2 regions of the Nocardia sp. NPDC003726 genome follow, and region 2 is predicted to be linked to the other one. Evidence: predicted binding sites of a transcription regulator. Region 2 holds the regulator's gene; the other holds the start of a gene.
The links. The regulator HspR, encoded in region 2, represses chaperone genes until heat shock. The targets are predictions, from matches to a motif close to ANNTGAGTNNNNNNNACTCANNT.
Positions count from the first base shown of each region.

Region 1: the regulator HspR is predicted to act here: its motif matches at 4,439-4,461, upstream of clpB (ATP-dependent chaperone ClpB).

Region 1 is NZ_JBSFNF010000042.1:27,520-34,819, reverse strand. It holds gene ACWDMM_RS32300 (FAD-binding oxidoreductase) at 183-944, opposite strand; gene ACWDMM_RS32295 (FAD-binding oxidoreductase) at 975-2,132, opposite strand; gene ACWDMM_RS32290 (LLM class flavin-dependent oxidoreductase) at 2,371-3,255, opposite strand; gene ACWDMM_RS32285 (NADP-dependent oxidoreductase) at 3,313-4,248, opposite strand; gene clpB (ATP-dependent chaperone ClpB) at 4,581-7,136, shown strand.
Region 2 is NZ_JBSFNF010000011.1:197,091-210,261, reverse strand. It holds gene ACWDMM_RS17695 (FAD-binding oxidoreductase) at 1-694, opposite strand, end outside; gene ACWDMM_RS17690 (heat shock protein transcriptional repressor HspR) at 1,226-1,645, opposite strand; gene dnaJ (molecular chaperone DnaJ) at 1,645-2,808, opposite strand; gene grpE (nucleotide exchange factor GrpE) at 2,833-3,492, opposite strand; gene dnaK (molecular chaperone DnaK) at 3,489-5,336, opposite strand; gene ACWDMM_RS17670 (zinc-binding dehydrogenase) at 5,716-6,879, shown strand; gene ACWDMM_RS17665 (HhH-GDP family DNA glycosylase) at 6,886-7,530, opposite strand; gene ACWDMM_RS17660 (dynamin family protein) at 7,655-9,211, opposite strand; gene ACWDMM_RS17655 (dynamin family protein) at 9,208-11,070, opposite strand; gene ACWDMM_RS17650 (IniB N-terminal domain-containing protein) at 11,108-13,171, opposite strand, start outside.

The DNA of each region.
Region 1 (7,300 bases), on a different contig from region 2:
GGGTTCCCTCGTTGCCGTGGGGTTCCGGGGTCGTCGCTGATGGAACCGCTTCGGATGCTTGATGGGCGCTTTGCTCGAGACCGGTGATCCACCAGTGTGGTTGCGTGGGTTCGGGCAGTCGGCTCCAACGGTGTGCCGTTGCCCTGGCCGAGTAGTTCACTCGGCTCAGGTTCACGGTTCGGTTAGATCCCCTCGAATTGGATTCGCTGCGGCGGGGTTCCGGTTTCGAGGAGGCGGTCGACGGTGGTCTGGACCATGGCGGGGGAGCCGCAGACCAGGACTTGGTGTTCGGCGAACGCGCCGTGCGAGCCGAGGACGTCGGCGAGGGTGCCGTAGAGCAGGTCGTCGGGTGCGAAGCCGATGTCGACGCGGGACTGCTCGTACCACTCGTCGACCCAGTTCGGGTCGTGCGGGTTCTCCACCACCGGAATCACGGTGAGCCAGGGCAATTCGGCGGCCAGCAGGTAGAGCATGTCCGAGGCGTACAGGTCGCGGGGTGACCGCCCGCCGACGAAGAGGTAGGTGGGCGGCGGCGACGGCTTGCGGGCCAGCTCGAGGATCTGGGCGCGCATGGGCGCCAATCCCGTGCCGCCCGCGATCATCACCACCTCGTCGCCGTCCGGGTCCACCCAGAACCCGCCGGCGGGAGCGCCGATCCGCCACTCGTCGCCGGGCTGGGTGTCGGCGACGATCGCGCCGCTGCACCAGCCGCCCGGCACCGTGCGCACGTGGAACTCCAGCTTGCCGTCCAGTGACGGTGGCAGCGCGGGCGACAGCCTGCGGCGCACGCCGGGATGCTGCGGCACCCGTACCTCGACCGACTGTCCGGCGGCGAACGGCACGAACTCACCGATCAGGCGGATCACCGCGAGATCGTGGCGCAGGCGATGATGACCGACCACGGTCGAAGTCCACTCCGGCGCCTGATGACCGTTACCGAGCATGCTCGGATCCCCCAACGGGGCCTCCTTCTTCTACACAGGGTCGCAGCTGATGTTCTGCTCCGGCGTGCCGACCGCGAGGAGCGCGCGCCGGGTGTCGGCGATCATTCGAGCCGATCCGGCGATCTGGATCTGGCGATCGGCCCACGCGCCGAAGCTCGCGACCACGGCGCCAAGGTTACCGATCAGGCGCCGGTGCATCCCGTACGGTGCGTCCTGCGGCGGATGCGGATACCACCACGGATTGCTCTTCTGCTCGCACACCGGAACGATGGTCAGCCACGGGTTGCTCTGCGAGAGCTGCCACATGTTCTCCACGTCGTACAGGTCGCAGGGATAGCGGCCGCCGATGAAGAAGTGCACCCGCGGGTTGATGCCGCGCTGGCCCATCTCGATCAGCTGGGCGCGCAACGGGGCGATGCCGGTGCCCGCGCCGATCATGAGCACGTCGCGGCCGCTGTCCCGGTCGACGTGTAGTCCGCCGAGCGGGCCCGCGATGCGCCAGCGGTCACCCACCCTGGTCTCGTTGACGATCGCGGGGCTGACCCAGCCGCCGCGGATCTTGCGCACGTGGAACTCGATCTCGCCGTACGGGTTGGACGGGATGGCCGGGGAGAAATACCGCCACATCTTGGGCCGCTGCGGAATGGTGACCGGCACGTACTGCCCGGCCTGGTAGGGCACCGGCCCGTCGGACTGCAGCCGCACGATGGCCAGGTCATCCAGCACACGGCGATGACCGACCACGGTGGCCTCCCACACCGGCTGCGACTTGTCGGAGTTGGCGCCGATGGCCATGGACGCGGAGATCAGGATGGTGATGTCGCGCCAGCCCTCTTCCAGGCTCCGGTCCCAGGCCGCGCCGTTGTAGACGCGGAACGCCGCCAGCAGCGCGCGGCCCGCCATGTCGTAGTGCGCGGCCTCCACGCCGTACTTGCGATGGTCGCGAGCGAGTTGCTCCAGGAACTTCTGCGCCCGGTCCCAGTCCTCCAGGTGATCGAGGACGTACTGGATGGCCGTGGCGATGCGCTTGGCCTGCATCTCCATGGCCGGTGGGAACAACTCGCGCAACCGTGGGTTCTCGGCGAACAAATGTCCGTAGAACGCACTGACCAACCGCTCGGGTCCATTCGGCGACTCGATCACCGAACGAAAATTGGCGCGGACCAGCGCAGCCGAACGCGCATCCACGACGTGGAGCTTCCTTTCCCTCAGTTCTGCCCGGGGACATACCCGTTACCGGCGGTCTCCCGCCGACAAGTATCCCCGAAAATGCCGTGGTCGTGTGGCTATCAGTCCCAAGACCCGGGCAAACGGTAATCGGTGGGCAAACGGCGGATGCCGCTGACCCGTCCGGTACCGAGGCCACGGGCGGGCCGGGCCGGATTTCCGCGCCGATGCGGTACCGGCGGATGCGGTCTCCGGCCGGTCAGCTCCCGGCGCCGGTACGCACCGCGGGCACGACCTGCTCGGTATAACGACGGATCTGCTCGACCGGTTCCCCCTCGGTCGGCCAGAAGACGAATCCGTCGATCCGCTGGTCGCGGTGCAAGGCCAGCAGGTCGTCCACCCAGCGCTGGGGCGGGCCTTCCAGGAAGCCGCGATCGGCCCCGTCGGCGGTGATGGTCCCCGACACGTTCAGCACCCGCCGCACCGTCAGCGGGTCCCGGCCTGCCGCGGCGGCGGCGTCATCGATCCGCCTGCCGGCTTCGGCGAGGAACTCCGGCGGCGCCCAAGCGGCCGACGGCACCCAGCCGTCGGCGGCGCGGCCGGTGAGTTCGAGCATGCGCGGCCCGCGCGCGCCGAGCCAGATGCCGGGCCGGTGTCGCGGGAGCGGGCCGGGATGCGCGCCCGCCAGGGAGTAGAAGGAGCCAGGCACCCGGACCGATCGCGCGTCGCTCCACAAGGCGCGGATCACCGTGATCGCCTCCTCCAGGGCGCGCACCGCCTCGCCTCCGGTGCGGCGCGGTCCGCCCATCCCGGCGACGGCGTCCCAGAACGCGCCGGCGCCGAGGCCGAGCTGGATGCGGCCGTCACTGACGATGTCGAGCGACGCGACCGACTTCGCCAGCAAAGCGGGGTGGCGCAGCGGCAGGTTGGCCACGTCGGGGAAGAAGGTGATCCGCTCGGTTCGCGCGGCGAGCGCGGTGATCAGCGTCCAGGTGTCGAGGAACCTGCGCTGATAGGGATGGTCCTGGATGCCGATCAGGTCGAGCCCCGCCACGTCGGCGTACGCGCTCAGCTCGGCGAGCCTGCGGAAGTCGTCGGCCTCGGGGATCAGGAACAGGCCGAATTGGGGCGGTCGGGTCCTCATCACACACCTCCTGGTGGTCGCGCGGGACGCCGACCCGGCGCGGTGGGCCGGTACGGATCAGATGGCGAGCACGGTCTTGCCGCGTGCTCCTGGCGCTCCGATGACCGCTGGTCCCTCCGCGAGCGGGACGGTCGCGTCGATCGGCACGACCACGTCGCCCGCGGCCACCCGCTGGATCAGGCGGGCCAGTTCCAATGCGCTGCCCTTGGATTCGATGTTGCCGCCCCGCAGCGATCGTGCGCGCAACGCGTCCTCGTCGGCGGCGAAAGTGGTGGAGTAGACCGTGCCGCCGTCGCGGACCAGCGTGGTCAGCTCCGCCAGCGCCTCCGGCGGGCTCACCAGATCGAACAGGACGTCGATGCCGTCCGGATGGGCGGCGGCGACCTGGTCGCGCACCGGTCCCGCGGTGTAGTCCACCGTCTCGGCCGCGCCCAGGCGGGTCATCTGATCGGCGGAGTCGCCCCGCGCCGTGGCGATGACGTGCGCGCCCGCGATATTGGCCAGCTGCACCAGGAAGGAGCCGACGCCACCGGTCGCGCCCACGATCAGCACGGTCTGGCCCGGCTGGATGTGGGTGGCGTCCACGAGGTCCTGCGCGGTCACCCCCGCGGTCGGCAGCGCCGCGGCCGCGACCGTGGGCACCCCGGGCGGAATCGGCACCAGGGTGCCGCCCTCAGGGAGCACCGCGTACTCGGCGAAGCTGCCGTGGCCCACCGGCGGTGTGAGGAACTTGCCGACCACCCGGTCCCCGACGGCGAAACGGCTGACGCCAGCGCCGACCGTGGCGACCGTGCCGGCCCCGTCCACCCCGAGGATCATCGGAAAGTCGTGCGGCAGTTTGCCGTCCAGGAGGCCGGAGGCCACTTTACGGTCGAAGGGGTTCACCCCGGCCGCCTGGAGTTGCACCCGCACGGTGCCCGGCCCCGGCTCGGGCATCGGCATTTCGGCTAGTTCCGGCTTCGCTCCGAACTTCCGTACCACGATCGCGCGCATCCATTCGCTCCTCGAGTCGGGGTGAAGAGTGCTGCAACAACTGACGGCCGAGGTCATCGTAGGCGTCCGAAAGCCGCCGACGTGCGGAATCACCGCATGGGCGGTGTGGCGGGGCGTCGCATTCGCCGGTGCCGGAGCGTAGCGTTCGACACATCCGGTGGATCGCCTGCGGCGCGGCGGAGAATTCCAAACTTGAGCGGAACAGACTCAACCTTTAGAACGTTGGACGGGTAGAACGGCGCCGAGCCGAAGGCGGAGCGGGACGACAGCGACAGCTTCGGCGAACGCGCTCGGCGCCGTGCGAATCGACTCGACCAGTAGGAAGGTGACTCGTGGACTCGTTCAATCCCACCACCAAGACCCAGGCGGCGCTGACCGCCGCCCTGCAGGCGGCCTCCGCCGCGGGCAACCCGGAGATCCGTCCTGCGCACTTGCTGGTGGCGTTGCTCGACCAGACCGACGGCATCGCCGCGCCCTTGCTGAAGGCCGTCGGAACGGATCCGGCGACCGTGCGCCGCGAGGCACAGGACATCGTGGACCGGCTGCCGCGGGCGACCGGCGCCACCACCACACCGCAGCTCGGCCGCGAGGCGCTCGCCGCGATCACCGCGGCGCAGCGCCTGGCCACGGAACTCGGTGACGAGTACGTCTCCACCGAGCACGTGATGGTCGGTCTCGCCGAGGGCGACTCCGATGTCACGATGGTGCTCACCAAGTACGGCGCCACCGCCGACGCGCTGCGTGCCGCGTTCACCGCCGTCCGCGGCAGCGCCAGGGTGACCAGCCCCGATCCGGAGGGCAGCTACCAGGCGCTGGAGAAGTACTCCACCGACCTCACCGATGCCGCCCGCCACGGCAAGCTCGATCCGGTCATCGGCCGGGACACCGAGATCCGCCGGGTGGTGCAGGTGCTGAGCCGGCGCACCAAGAACAACCCGGTGCTGATCGGCGAGCCCGGCGTCGGCAAGACCGCCATCGTCGAGGGCCTCGCCCAGCGCATCGTGGCTGGCGACGTCCCCGAGTCGCTGCGCGGCAAGTCCGTCGTGGCGCTCGACCTCGGCGCGATGGTCGCGGGCGCGAAGTACCGCGGTGAGTTCGAGGAACGGCTCAAGGCCGTGCTGGAGGACATCAAGAACAGCGCGGGCCAGATCATCACGTTCATCGACGAGCTGCACACCATCGTCGGCGCCGGCGCCACCGGTGAATCGGCGATGGACGCGGGCAACATGATCAAGCCGATGCTGGCCCGCGGCGAGCTGCGCCTGGTCGGCGCCACCACGCTGGAGGAATACCGCCAGCACATCGAGAAGGACGCCGCCTTGGAGCGGCGCTTCCAGCAGGTGCTGGTCGGCGAGCCGTCGGTGGAGGACACCATCGGCATCCTGCGCGGCATCAAGGAGCGCTACGAAGTGCACCACGGCGTGCGCATCACCGACTCCGCGCTGGTCGCCGCGGCCACGCTGTCGGACCGCTACATCACCTCCCGGTTCCTGCCCGACAAGGCGATCGACCTGGTCGACGAGTCGGCCTCGCGGCTGCGCATGGAGATCGACTCCCGCCCGGTGGAGATCGACGAGGTGGAGCGCGCGGTGCGCCGCCTGGAGATCGAAGAGGTCGCCCTCGCGAAGGAGACCGACGAGGCGTCCAAGCAGCGGCTGGAGAAACTGCGCGGCGAACTCGCCGACGACCGCGAGAAGCTCAATCAGCTGACCACGCGCTGGCAGAACGAGAAGAACGCGATCGACCAGGTGCGCACGCTCAAGGAGGAGCTGGAAGCGCTGCGCGGTGAATCCGAGCGCGCCGAGCGCGACGGCGACCTGGGCAAGGCGGCCGAACTGCGCTACGGCCGGATCCCCGCGCTGGAGAAGCAGCTCGCCCAGGCCGAGCAGGCCTCGGCCACCGCGGGCGACGGCGAGGTCATGCTGAAGGAAGAGGTCGGCCCGGACGACATCGCCGAGGTGGTGTCCTCCTGGACCGGCATTCCGGTGGGCCGGATGCTGGAGGGCGAGACCCAGAAGCTGCTGCGCATGGAGGACGAGCTCGGCCGCCGCGTGGTCGGTCAGCCCGAGGCGGTGCAGGCGGTGTCCGACGCGGTGCGCCGGGCCCGCGCCGGTGTCGCCGACCCGAACCGCCCGACCGGGTCGTTCATGTTCGTCGGCCCCACCGGCGTCGGCAAGACCGAGCTGGCGAAAGCGCTGGCGGACTTCCTGTTCGACGACGAGCGCGCCATGGTCCGCATCGACATGAGCGAGTACAGCGAGAAGCACTCGGTCGCCAGGCTGGTCGGCGCTCCGCCCGGTTACGTCGGTTACGACCAGGGCGGTCAGCTCACCGAGGCGGTGCGGCGCAGGCCCTACACGGTGGTGCTGTTCGACGAGATCGAGAAGGCGCACCCGGATGTGTTCGACATCCTGCTGCAAGTGCTCGACGAGGGCAGGCTCACCGACAGCCAGGGCCGCACGGTGGATTTCCGCAACACCATCCTCATCCTGACCTCGAACCTGGGCGCGGGCGGTGACAAGGAGTTCGTCATGAACGCGGTGCGCTCGGCCTTCAAGCCGGAGTTCCTCAACCGCCTCGACGACGTGGTCATGTTCCACGCGCTCGACGAGGAGCAGCTCGAGCAGATCGTCGACATCCAGCTCGAGCAGCTGCAGAAGCGGCTGGCGCAGCGCAGGCTGAAGCTGGAGGTCAGCGATTCGGCGCGGTTCTGGCTCGCGGTGCGCGGCTACGACCCCAGCTACGGCGCGCGTCCGCTGCGCAGGCTGATCCAGCAGGCCATCGGCGACTCCCTCGCCAAGGAACTGCTCGCGGGCGAGATCGCCGACGGCGACAGCGTCAAGGTGTCCGTCAGCCCCGGCGGGGACGGCCTGATCGTCGGCAGGTGAGTGAGTGAGCGGCCTCGTCGCGGACGAGGCCGCTCGCCTTTCGTCGAAGCTCGCTCGCGCACAAGGTGTTTCGCCCCACCGTCAGCACGGTGAGATCGATGCCGGAACGAACGCCCACCGAGCCGCAGGCGCACCGGTCCACGTGGTACGGGTGCGCGCGAACG
Region 2 (13,171 bases):
GCCACTGGTCGCCGACGGCGGTCTGGCCGACGATGGCGGAGCTGACCCAGCCGCCCAGCACGCTGCGGACGTGGAATTCGATCTCGCCGTTGGCATTCGCGGGCACGGCGGGCGAGAGGTAGCGCCACATGCGCGGCCGTGACGGGATCTGCACGCTCAGGTACTGGCCCGCGGCGTAGCGCATCGGCTGATCCAGTTGCAGCCGGACGACGACCAGGTTGCGCAGCACCTCGCGGCGTTCGATCACCGTTCCGGTCCACGCCGACGGCGTAGTCTCCTTCTCCGCGGCGCCGATCATGGTGTCGGAGATGATCTTCAGGCCCTCGTCCCAGGCCCGGTCCACCTCGTCGGTCCACATCTCGGTGCCGGCGAACACCTTCACGGCGGTCTTCAGCGCCGTGGAGACGGCGGCATAGTGCGCGGGCTGCACACCGTACTTGCGGTGGTCCCTGCCGAGCTGGGACAGGAAGGGCAGCAGCTTGTCGGGCTCTTCCAACCGGTCCAGCGCGTAGGAGATCGCCTTGACCAGCCGGTCGCGCTGGAGGTCCATCGCGGCGGGAAAGAAATCGCGGACGTGCGGGTAGTCGGTGAACAAGATCGCGTAGAACGATCTCGCCAGTTTCTCCGGCCCCCCATCCTCCGCAGCAACCGCCTTGAAAGTAGTTCTGATCAAAGCGACAGCGCGTGAATCCATCGGTATCACAACCCCATTTCGCACTCGTTCACGAACCATGCCGGCGAGTGAGGTGCTGCGGGGCCACTCGACAGCAGCCGATGGAAAGGAGTGTAGGCGAGGTTTGCCAGCAACGGAATCTTTCGAAGGAACATCCCGCTCGGAATTTCGTCGAAACGAGGATATTCCGGGAGACACGCCAGAGAAACCGACTGAGAGGCCGTAGATTCCACAGGTAATTGGTCTTCCACACCCCGGATCGACAAGGGACACTTAGGAAATTACGTCCCGACTGGTCTGTTCTAGCGACTTCGGGGCAACACCACAACTGGCGCAGATGGATCGAATCGGGCAAACCGATACGGTTGCGTAAGCGAGTCTATGGTAGAAATTCCCAGTTGATTCGACAACGAAATGACCTGTGTCTAGCCGATTCTGTCGAACATGTTCTGGTTTATTCTCAGCAAATCTGTGACACACCGGGCGCGAACGACGAAGGCCCCGGCGCCGGATCGCGAAGTGCGACCGAGGCCGGGGCCGTCGTCGTTTCGGTTATCGTCTGCGCTGGCCGTCTTCGCGACGGTGCCGCGGCTGCCAGACGACCAGCGCGGTACTGCGCTGCTGCGGAACGAGATCCGGGCGGTAGGCCGCCCGCGTCCGCTCCAGCTCGGCCGACAGTTCCGCGACCTGCCGGCGCAGCTCCTCCACCTGATTGGTCAGTTCGATGATGCGCTTGATGCCCGCCAGGTTGACGCCCTCGTCCTGGGACAGCCGCTGTACCTCGCGCAGCAGCTCCACGTCCCGGGCCGAGTAGCGCCGACCACCGCCCGAAGTACGTTGCGGCGTGACCAGTCCCAGACGGTCATACGTGCGCAGCGTCTGCGCGTGCATGCCGGCCAGCTGGGCCGCCACCGAGATCATGAAGAACTCGGCCCGCGACCCGCCGGACGCGTTCTTCGGTTCCGAGGACATCACGCACCTGCCCATCCCGCACGTGGATCGAAGCCGCCCGCTCGCTCCGCCTCCTGATAGCGCTTCAGCGCCTCGATGGCGTTGTCGTCCAGCTTCTGCGGCACGGCGACCTTCACCGTGACCAGCAGATCGCCCGCGCCACCACCGCGCTTGGGCACGCCGCGGCCGCGTACCCGCAGGGTACGGCCGTCCGCGGTGCCCGGAGGCACCTTGACGCCGACCCGCCCGTCCAGCGTGGGCACCGAAACCGTGGTGCCGAGGACCAATTCACTGTAACTGACCGGAAGCACCAGGGTCAGGTCGTCGCCGTTGCGGCCGAAGACCTTGTCCTGGCTGACGTGCACGGTGACATACAGGTCGCCCGAAGGCGCCCCGCGCAGCCCCGCCTCGCCCTGACCGGCCAGCCGGATGCGTTGCCCGTCACCGACTCCGGGCGGAATCCGCACCGTGATGGTGCGCGTGCGGTTCTGGATGCCGCTGCCCTGGCAGTCGAGGCACGGGTCGTCGATGATCGACCCGCTGCCACGGCACTCGTCGCACGGCTCGCTGAAGCCGAACGCGCCCTGGTTGCGGCTGACGATGCCGGTCCCGTTGCAGATCGGGCACACTCGCGGACTCGTGCCCGGTTTGGCTCCGCTGCCGTGACACGTGGTGCACGGCGACGGGCTGGTCATCCGCAGCGGAACCGTGACGCCCTGAGCCGCCTCCCGGAAACCGAGCGTGGTCTCGGTCTCCACGTCGGCGCCGCGGCGGGGGCGGCTCGAGGTCCGCGTGCCGCCGCCCCGGTTGAACAGACCGCCGAGCAGGTCGCCGAGGCCACCTTCGGCGGCACCCGCGGCGCCGCCGAAGAGGTCCCCGAGGTTGAACTCCTGCGAGAAGCCGCCGCCCGCGCCGGACCCGAACCCACCGCGACCGTAGCCGCCACCCGCGAAGAGCTTGCGGGTGTCGTCGTACTCCTTGCGCTTGGCCGGATCCGACAGGACGGCGTGCGCCTCGCTGACGGCCTTGAACCGCTCCTCGGCTTTGGTGTCACCGGGGTTGGCGTCCGGGTGCAAGTCGCGGGCGAGCTTGCGATAGGCCTTCTTGATCTCGTCCTGCGAGGCGCCGGAGGAAACACCCAGCTCCTTGTAGAAGTCCTTTTCGATCCACTCCCGTTGGCTCACCGAGCATCTCCTCCTCTCGCGTCCTTATTGTTCGTTCGCGCCGGCATCAACATCCGATGCCTCTTCAGTCGGTGGAACAGCGTTTTCCTTCACATCGGCCACGCCGTCGGTTACCCCGACGAGCGCGTGCCGAAGCACCCTATCGCCGAAGCGATAGCCCTTGCGCATCACAATGCCGATCACCGGGTCGTGGCCGGAGCCCTCGTGCTGCACGGCCTCGTGCAGGGTCGGGTCGAAAGGCTCGCCCTCCGAACCGAACTCCTCGAGACCCTGCTTGAGCAGCGCGGCCGACAGCTTGTCGGCCACCGACTTCAGCGGGCCCGCCTCCAGGTCACCGTGCGCCCGCGCGCGGTCGAGATCGTCGAGCACGCCGAGCAGCTCGGTGACCACCGACGCCTTGGCGGCATCGATCGCGGCCTTGCGGTCGCGCTCGACCCGCCGCCGGTAGTTGGCGTACTCCGCGGTCAGCCGCTGCAGGTCGGCGGTGCGCTCGGCGAGCTCGCCGCTGATGGTGTCGGCGAGGGCGTCGCCGTTGCCGGTTTCCACGCCCTCGTCCGCCTGCGGGGCCTGCGCGGCCGCGGCGCCGTTGTCCGCGGCCTGCTGCCGGACGTCACCGGTCTCCGGATCGATCTTCCGGTTGTCGACGAAGGTGATCGGCTCCTTCTCGGAGTTGGCCTCGGTCACTTCTTCTCCGTGTCGACCGGCTCGTCCACGACCTCGGCGTCCACGACCTGGTCATCCGACGCGGCGCTGGACGCGCCGTTGCCCTGCGCGGCGGCGTCCGCCGCGGAGGCCTCGTAGATGGCCTGGCCGAGCGCCTGCGACTCGGTCGCCAGCTTCTCCACCGCCGCCTTGACCGCGGCGATGTCGGTGCCCTTCAGCGCCTCGTTCGCCTCGGCGATGGCCGCCTCGACCTTGGTCTTGACGTCCGCGGGGACCTTGTCCTCGTTCTCCTTGATGAACTTCTCGGTCTGGTGGACCAGCGACTCGGCCTGGTTGCGGGTCTCCGCCTCCTCGCGACGCGCCTTGTCCTCGGCCGCGTGCGCCTCGGCGTCCTTGATCATCCGGTCGATCTCCTCCTTGGACAGGCCGGAGCCGTCCTGGATCTTGATCGTGTTCTCCTTGCCGGTGCCCTTGTCCTTCGCGGTGACGTGCACGATGCCGTTGGCGTCGATGTCGAAGGTGACCTCGATCTGCGGCACGCCGCGCGGGGCCGGCGGGATGCCGGTCAGCTCGAAGGAGCCGAGCAGCTTGTTGTGCGAGGCGATCTCGCGCTCACCCTGGAACACCTGGATCTGCACCGACGGCTGGTTGTCGTCGGCCGTGGTGAAGGTCTCCGAGCGCTTGGTCGGAATGGTCGTGTTGCGCTCGATGAGCTTGGTCATCACGCCGCCCTTGGTCTCGATGCCCAGCGACAGCGGGGTCACGTCGAGCAGCAGGACGTCCTTGACCTCACCCTTGAGCACACCGGCCTGAAGGGCGGCGCCGACGGCGACGACCTCGTCCGGGTTCACGCCCTTGTTGGGCTCCTTGCCGCCGGTCAGTTCCTTGACCAGATCGGAGACGGCGGGCATACGGGTGGAGCCGCCGACGAGCACCACGTGGTCGATGTCGGACACCTTGATGCCCGCGTCCTTGATCACGGACTGGAACGGCGCGCGGGTGCGGTCGAGCAGGTCCGAGGTGATCTTCTGGAACTCGGCGCGGGTCAGCTGCTCGTCGAGGAACAGCGGGTTCTTGTCCGCGTCGACGGTGATGTAGGGCAGGTTGATCGAGGTGCTCTGCGAGGAGCTCAGCTCGATCTTGGCCTTCTCGGCGGCCTCACGCAGCCGCTGCATGGCCATCTTGTCCTTGGTCAGGTCGATGCCCGAGCTGGCCTTGAACTTGTCGACCAGCCACTGCACGACCCGCTCGTCCCAGTCGTCGCCACCGAGGTGGTTGTCGCCGGAGGTGGCGCGGACCTCGACGACGCCCTCGCCGATTTCCAGCAGCGAGACGTCGAAGGTGCCGCCACCGAGGTCGAAGACCAGAATGGTCTGTTCCTTGTCGCCCTTGTCCAGGCCGTAGGCCAGCGCCGCCGCGGTGGGCTCGTTGACGATGCGCAGGACGTTCAGGCCCGCGATCTGGCCTGCTTCCTTCGTGGCCTGCCGCTGGGCGTCCTCGAAGTAGGCGGGCACGGTGATGACCGCGTCGGTGATCTCCTCACCGAGGTAGGCCTCCGCGTCGCGCTTCAGCTTCATCAGCGTGCGGGCGCTGATCTCCTGCGGCGTGTACTTCTTGCCATCGATCTCGACGGTCCAGTCGGTGCCGATGTGCCGCTTGACGGAGCGAATGGTGCGGTCGACGTTGGTGACAGCCTGGTTCTTGGCCGGCTGGCCGACCAGTACCTCGCCGTTCTTCGCGAACGCGACGATCGACGGGGTGGTGCGCGATCCTTCCGAGTTGGCGACGACGACCGGCTCGCCGCCTTCGAGAACGGCGACGACCGAGTTCGTGGTCCCGAGGTCGATTCCGACCGCACGAGCCATGGTGGTTCCTCCTAATTGACGTACCAATGTGTGTCGGTGCCGGGCGAAAACCGCCCTGTGACGCCGCGAAGGACGCCGCGAGACCTCGCCCCTAGCACCTCACGGAGCACGGCCCCAGCAACACTGAGCGTGGTCGGCTCAATCCTGCCCCGCAGGAGTCTCGGAGTCAACCGAAACTTGAGTCCTGCACGCTCAATCTTGTCGAATAGCTCAACGGGCGAGTCGCGCGTTTAATTCCCCGGAGGCGGCACGTAGCTGTGATCTGCGTCATAAATCGAGGGCGCTGGACGGCCCCCTGAGCGAGTGCGGCCGGGATCGTGGCCGCAGTAGGGTGACGGCGGGGCACCCCATCCGTGCGCCGTCGATCCGAGGAGTCGCCATGAGGGCCGCCGTCGTCACCGCCGCCGAATTCGAGGTCACGGAGGTGCCGACGCCACGGCCCGGTCCGGGGCAACTGCTGATCGACGTGGCGCGCTGCGGTATCTGCGGCTCCGACCTGCATGCCCGCACCCATGCCGACGAACTGGCCGACCTGGCCGTGGCCACGGGCTACGACCACTTCATGCGTTCGGATCAGAGCGTGGTGCTTGGCCACGAATTCAGCGGCACCGTGGTCGACTACGGGCCGGAGTGCCGGAAGCGGTGGAAGACGGGAACGCCGGTGGTGGCCCTGCCGATCGTCCGGCACGGCGGGCAACCCCACCTGGTCGGACTGTCGACCGCGGCGCCCGGCGGTTACGCCGAACAGGTGGTGGTCCAGGAATCGATGACCATGCCGGTGCCCAACGGGTTGTCCGCCGAGCACGCCGCGTTGACCGAGCCGATGGCGGTGGCCTGGCACGCCGTGCGCAGGGGCCGGGTCGGCAAGGGGCAGACCGCCTTCGTCATCGGTTGCGGGCCGATCGGCCTCGCGGTGATCAGCATGCTGAAGGCCGCGGGCGTGCGCACCGTGGTGGCCAGCGACTTCTCCCCGCGCCGACGGGAACTGGCCACGGCGTGCGGCGCCGACGTCGTGGTGGATCCGGCGACCGAGTCACCCTGGACGGCCGCACCGAAGAAGGGACGGATCAACGGCGTCACCGACATCCTCGGACTCGGGTTCGACACCATGGAACGCTTGCGGCGGGTGCCGAATCTGCCGTGGTGGTACGTCTTCCGCCTCGCTCACACGGTGAACGCGGGACCCGCCGGTCCGGTCGTCTTCGAATGCGTGGGCGTACCCGGGATCATCGATCAGATCCTCGCCGCCGCGCCTCCGCTGTCACGCGTTGTCGTGGTCGGGGTCTGCATGGAGACCGACCGCTTCCATCCCGCCATGGCGATCAACAAGGAGATCGAACTGCGGTTCGTGCTCGGCTACGACCCCGGCGAGTTCCGCGACACCCTGCACATGCTCGCCGAGGGAAAGGTCGACCCGAGCCCGCTGATCACCGGGACCGTCGGGCTGGACGGCGTCGCGGACGCCTTCGCCGCGCTCGGCAACCCGCAGCGGCACGCGAAGATCCTGATCGACCCGCGCGCAGCGGGCGCCGCCACCGCCTGAGCTCGATCAGGGCGCGGCGGCCAAGACCTCGTCGGCGATCTTCTCGTCCAGCGTCACCCGCACCAGCGCGGCGGCGAGTTCGGCGGTGTGGTGATCCGGCGCCAGCCGCGCCAGCCGGTCGGGATCCTCCGGCAACTGGACGCGCTTGGCGCCGCGCAGAGCGCGTTCGTCGAAGTGCGGCCGGACCCAGGTCCAGATGTCCTGGATCTCGCGCAGGAAGATATGGGCTCCGGTCGGACCGATCCCGTCGAACTCTTGCAGCAGTTCCGCGGCGCGCTGCGGGTCGTTGTCCGCTTTCTTCGCCAGTTCCCGCAGGTCACCGTGGTAGCGATCGAGCAGGCGCAACGCATTGTGGTGCAGTCGCGTCGCGGTGCTCTCGTCGTAGCGGCGGTAGTTCCCTCGCCCCAGCGCGTCGACCAACTCCTGCCACTGCGCGTCCGCGACCCGGTGCGGCGTCCGGTAGCCGCTGCTGATCAGTTCTCGCGTGGCCCCGATCGCGATCTCCGCGGAGATACGGGCGCTGAGCAGCTGGGAAAGCATGAGCAACTGGAAAAGTGCGGCCGGTTTGTCGTCGAGGGTGATGCCCGCTTCCTCGGCATATCCCGTGCCCGCACGGACGAGCAATTCGTGTACGACGTCCTCTTGGCTCATCGTTACCTCCTCTCGCTACCAGGGCGCATACCCGGCCCCACGGCGACTACACCGGCGGCGGTCAGCGGGGAATACGCCCGTCGCCGCAGGTCACGGCGCTTCGGAGGCGGTATTCACCGGCCGATCATTCCGGCAGCACGCTCAGCGTGCCTTCCGCGCTGCGAGCGGCGGTCAGGCACGCCGTGGCGGTGAATTGGTCGGCGAGCGGGTGACGCGCCCGCGCGCGCCATTTCCGCACCGCGGCCATCGCCTGGGCGCGCTGCGCCGGCAGCGGCGCGTCGGCGGGGAGACCCAGGCGCAGATGCGGTGCGATCCCGGAGCCGCCGATGAGGCGGTGCAGTTCGGCGAGATCGTCGGCGGGCAGCGCCAGTTCGTCGGTGCGCAGGCGGCCGAGCAGGCGCAGCTCGGCGAAACCGTGTACGTCCGCGAGCAAGGTGCGCACCCTGGGCAGCAGGCGATCGGCCTGGGTGCCTCGGTAGGCGGTCAGCACCCGGGCCAGCGCGGTCAGCGCGGAGTGCGCCTTGAGCTGATCGGCGCGCTGACCGAACTGCACGTCCAGCACCGAGCGCAGTTCGTCCACGCCGCTGCGACTGGTCAATTCGGCGGCAAGGGTGGCCGAGTCGCGCACGCCGAGCCGAATCAGCGTGACCGCCATACGGATGCCGAACAACCCGAACCGCTCGGCGAGCTGGGCGCGCAGCTCCGGCGGGACCGGAAGCGGCACGTCGGCGCGCGCGAAACGGTCCGCCGAGAGCAACGCGGCGCTCAGGTCGTCGACCGGGACCCGCGCCAGCGCCTCGAAAGCCGCGAACTCCTGCTGACGCAGCGTCGCCGCGGCGAACGCGAGCAGCCCGGCGACCGGGATCACGGCCTGGCACAAGCCCGTCCGTTCCAATTCCCCGGCGAAACGCGCGGCGACCTCACGCGCCGAGTGCAGCGCGTCGATGCGGCCGGCGCCGATCTCGTCGGCCCGCGAGACCACCCCGACAATGCCCAGCGGACCCGGCGCGCCCGGTCCGCCGTTGGCGGCGGCGGCAGTGCCCGCGCCGACGCGCTCGAGGAACTGCACGTCCGTCGCGTCCAACCGGCGCAGCAGATAGACCACCGCGTCGGCGCCCGGAATGGCGATGCTCTGCTCGGACCGCTCCTCGTCCGCGCCGGGGGTCAGCAGACGCGCGGTGCGCCGCGAGACCTCGCGCGACAGCGACGAGGTGCCGGGAGTGTCGATGATGGTGGTGTGCGCGAGCGTCGCGGCGGGCCACTCGACTTCGAGATGGTCGACCTCGCGCGGGGCCGGGGCGTTCCAGTTCAGTCGGTCCAGGTCGAAGGTCAGCCCGTGCGTCCCGCTGCCGCGGCGGACCACTACGTGCGCGCGGGCGCCGTCGGGGGCGTAGGCGGTCACGCTCGGCGTGGAACCGTACCGGTACCAGGTGACCACCCTGGTGCACTCGGTCGCGTCGGTGGGAGCGATGTCCTGTCCGACAAGCGAATTCAGCAGGGTGGATTTGCCCGCCTTGATCGAACCGGCGAGCGCGACCCGCAGCGGCTGATCCAATCTGCGGGCGCAGTCGGCCAGCAGGGCGCGCGGCCGCGGCTCCCCCGCGAGCGCTGCCTGCGCCGCCCCGACCAGCCGATGCGCCTCGGCGACGATTCCCGGCACCGCGTCACCATCACGTCTCACGGGGTTACCGTACCGGCGGGTCCCATCGGTAGTGCGGTCTGCATGGCATCGGCGTAGCGGCGCAGTTCGGCGACCACGCGCAGCTGCTGTTCCAGCTGCGCACCGCGTTCGGCGCGGCGGGTGGCCACCATGTTCGCCGCCTCCTGCGCGGCCCGCAGCGACTCGTCGATCGAGCGCAGACTGCGTTCGGCGACGCCGGCGTAGTGGTCGCGCAGGGCGCGGTGGATCCGGTGCAGCCGATCCTTCGACTCCTTGCCCGCCTGGAACGCCACATCGTCGACGAAACGGCGCACCGCCGCCTTCGCTTCGTTGCGCCGCTTGGCCAGCCTGGCCTGCTTGTCGTCGCGGAACGCCTTGCCGCCCACGATCAATCCCGCGCCGATCGAGATCGGGTTGAGCATCGCGAGGCCGGCGAAGGTGCTGGCGAGCCCGACCATGAGCACGCCGCCGTAGGAGCCGCGCATGCCGACGAGCAGCTTGCTGCCGAAACCGATGTCCGGCTCGAGATCGGCGAGCGTGCCGGTGACGGCGCGGCCGGTGTCGGCGCCGGCGCCGGGGCGCACGTCCGGCAGGTCGACGGCGCCCAGTTCGGCGAAGTGCTCGGCGACGCGCTCGGCGAGCTGGATCGCGCGCGCGTGGGTCCACAGCAGGTTGTCGCCGAGCGCGGTGTCGACGGTGCCGGTGAGGTGTTCGGCGATGCGGTCCCAGTGCCGGCCTGGATCGTGCTCGTCGATCCATTCCTCGGTGGTGCGCGCGAGATTGCGCAGGCGGTCGCGCAGATCGTGGTCGACGTCCCCGGCCAGGTCGGTGATGCCGTCGGCGAGCGTCTGCTGCCAGGCGGCGGTCCTGCGGTGCAGTTCCTCCGCCGCGGAACGGGCGGATTGCAGCTCGCGTACCGCCGCCGCGCCCTGCGCCGGATCGCGGACCGCGACCAATTCACTGCCGAGAGCCAGCGCGAGATGCTCGGCGGCGGACCGGATGTCGCGGGCGACGGCGGTGCGAGTGGCCAGCTGATCGCGCGCGACCACCTGGTCGCGCAGGAAGGTGTACAGCACGCCGAAGCCGGATTCGACACCCAACTGCGGGTCCTGCAACCGCATGGCGTGACTGCGCAGCAGCGACGACACCGGGATCATCGGCACGTCCAGGCGGGCGCGCGCGAGATGGCCGAGATCGGCTTCGTGCACCTGACGCCAGTGCGGGTACAAGTCGGTCTTGGTGAGCAGCAGCGCCACCGTCGGGCACAGTTCCCGCACCTGCCGCAGGAACGCCAGCTCGGGTTCGGTGAGTTCGGTCGAGGCGTCCGAGAGCACCAGCACCGCGTCCGCGGCGGGCACCAATCCGAGCACGCCTGCCGCGTGGGCATTGCCGTGGCCGCCGACGCCCGGGGTGTCGATCAGCACGATGCCATCGGCCAGCAGCGCGTTGGGGATCTGCACCTCGAGGCGCACGATCCGCCGCCCCTGCGCGATCGGGGCGCGCTGGTCGATCGCGCCGATCTCCGCGATCGGCACCGCCACCCTGGTCTCCGCGCCGCTGGAGTCGCCGTGCGCCGCGAGCACCAGCTCCGCGCGCGGCTCGGGACCGTGCGCGAGCAGCATCGGGACCGCCGTGGTCGCGTCGTCGCCGACCGGGCAGATGTCCAGGTTCAGCAGCGCGTTGACGAAACGGCTCTTGCCCTGGTCGAGCTGCCCGGCGACGACGATGCGCCGCCGCGGGTCGCGGACCCGGTCGGCCGCCACTTCCAGGCGGCCGACCAGATCGTTGCGGCCGGCGGCGCGGGCCGCCGCGATGGTTTCACCGAGTACCGACAGCAGCGGTACCGCCGGTGGAGTGGCGTTCGGCGCGGGTGTCCCCATCGCGGTATGGACCTCTTTCCGTATTACCGGGCAACTGTCAGTGCAGGAATGTATCGCCACCCAGCTCGGCGCCCGCCGAACCGCTGAACTCCGTGCCCGCGTGGCTCTCGCCGAACAGGCCCGCGTCGGCCTGGCCGCTGGCGGAGCTGTCCAGGCCGGAACCGAAAGCGCTCGACACGTCCAGCGAGGACCAGGTGTGCGCGGTCGAGCCGACGCTGCCGCCGAGACCGGCGCCGGTGTCCACCGCACCGTGCGCCGCGCCGCCGGCCGAGCCAGCCAGCCCGGCGCCCGCGTCCGCCGCGCCGCTCACGCTCGAGTGCGCCGCACCGCCGAGTCCGCCCGTGGCGTCGAGACCCGAGGACAGGCCAGAGCTCGCGTGCGAGCCGACGCCGCCGTCCAAACTCGAACCGAAGTGCGCTCCCGCGCTCGAGGCTCCTTCGAGGCCACTCGACAGACCCGCGCCCGCGTTACCCGCAGCGCCGAGTCCAGTCTCCAAGCCCGAACCGAGATGCGCTCCCGCACTCGATGCGCCATCGAGACCACTCGACAGACCAGCACCCACGTTGCCCGCAGCGCCGAGTCCGGTCTCCAGACCCGAACCGGCCGCGCCTTGAATTCCGGCGGCAAGTCCTGCACCGGCTTCCGCACCCGCGCCCAGTCCAGTCGACAGGCCCGAAGCGAGCCCGGCCGAGAGGCCCGAACCCGCCTGAGCGCCGGCATCGATGGCGCCGATGGCGCCGGTCAGCCCGGTTCCGAGGCCCGTACCGGCCTGTACCGCGCCGCCCACGCCGGTGGACAGGCCCGTTTCCAGGCCGCTGGCACCGTGCGGCCCCGCATCGAACGCGCCACCGAGCCCGCTCTGCAAGCCCCCGCCGACCTGCCCACCGGTGTGCAGCGAGCTGTCCAGTCCACCGCCGAGTTCCGCGCCGGTGTTCACGGCCGCGCCGAGACCCGTCGCGAGCCCGGTCTCCAGACCCGCCGTCGCCTGTGTTCCGAGGTTTCCGGCACCGCCGACGGCGGAGGAGAAGTTGCCTCCGAGCCCCGCGGCCGCGTTACCGGAACCCTGGGCCGCGGAACCGATGCCGCCGGTGAGCCCGGTGGCCGCCTGCCCGCCGGCATCGAGCGCGCCGCCAAGGCCTGCCTCCAGACCGGACCCGATCTGCGCACCCGCGTCGGCCGCCCCGTGCAATCCGGTGGACGCTCCAGCGCCGAGACCGGCACCCGCCTGCGCGCCGCCTCCCAGCGCCGCGTCCAGACCGGTGGTCACCTCACCGGCGCCGTTCAGCGCACCTTCCAGATCCGCTCCGGCGCCGAGGTCACCCGCCGCACCCGCAGCGCCGCCGAGCCCCGCACCAAGACCGGCGGCCAAGTCCGTCGCGGCACCCGCAGAACCATCCACAACCCCTCCCAGGCTCGTCCCCAGACCGGTCGACGCATCAACCGCACCCCCGAGCCCAGCCTGCACACCGGTGCCAACGCCCGCGGCCGCATCCGCAGCGCCACCGAGATTCGCACCGAGACCAGCGGTCAAGTCGATCGCAGCACCGGCCGAACCATCCACAGCCCCACCAACATTCGACCCCAAACCGGTCGACGCATCAACCGCGCCCTCCAGCCCAGCCTGCACACCGGCACCGATACCCGTCGCCGAATTCGCGGCGCCGCCCAGCCCCGCATCGACACCGGCGGAACTATCCACAACCCCTCCCAGGTTTGCGTTCAGGCCGGTTGTCGCGTCCACGGCTCCTCCGAGGCCCGCACCGAGGCCCGTGGTGACATCAGCCGCGCCGTCTAGACCCGCACCGAGACCGGCATCGACAGCACCCGTGATGCCCGCGCCGAGATCGGTTGTCGCGTCGACGGCCCCTTCGAGTCCCGTACCCACACCGGTGCCGAGGTTCGCCACCCCGCCAATCGCGCTGTCGATACCCGCCGTGAGATCGGTCGCCGCACCCGCGGCTCCACCGAGTCCCGCACCCAGGCCTGTGCCGACGTCAGCCGCACCACCCAAGTTCGCGCCGAGGCCGGTCGTCGCGTCGACGGCGCCTTCCAGACCAGCGCCAGCCCCCAGCGCCGCATCCAAACCCGTGGCCAGGCCACC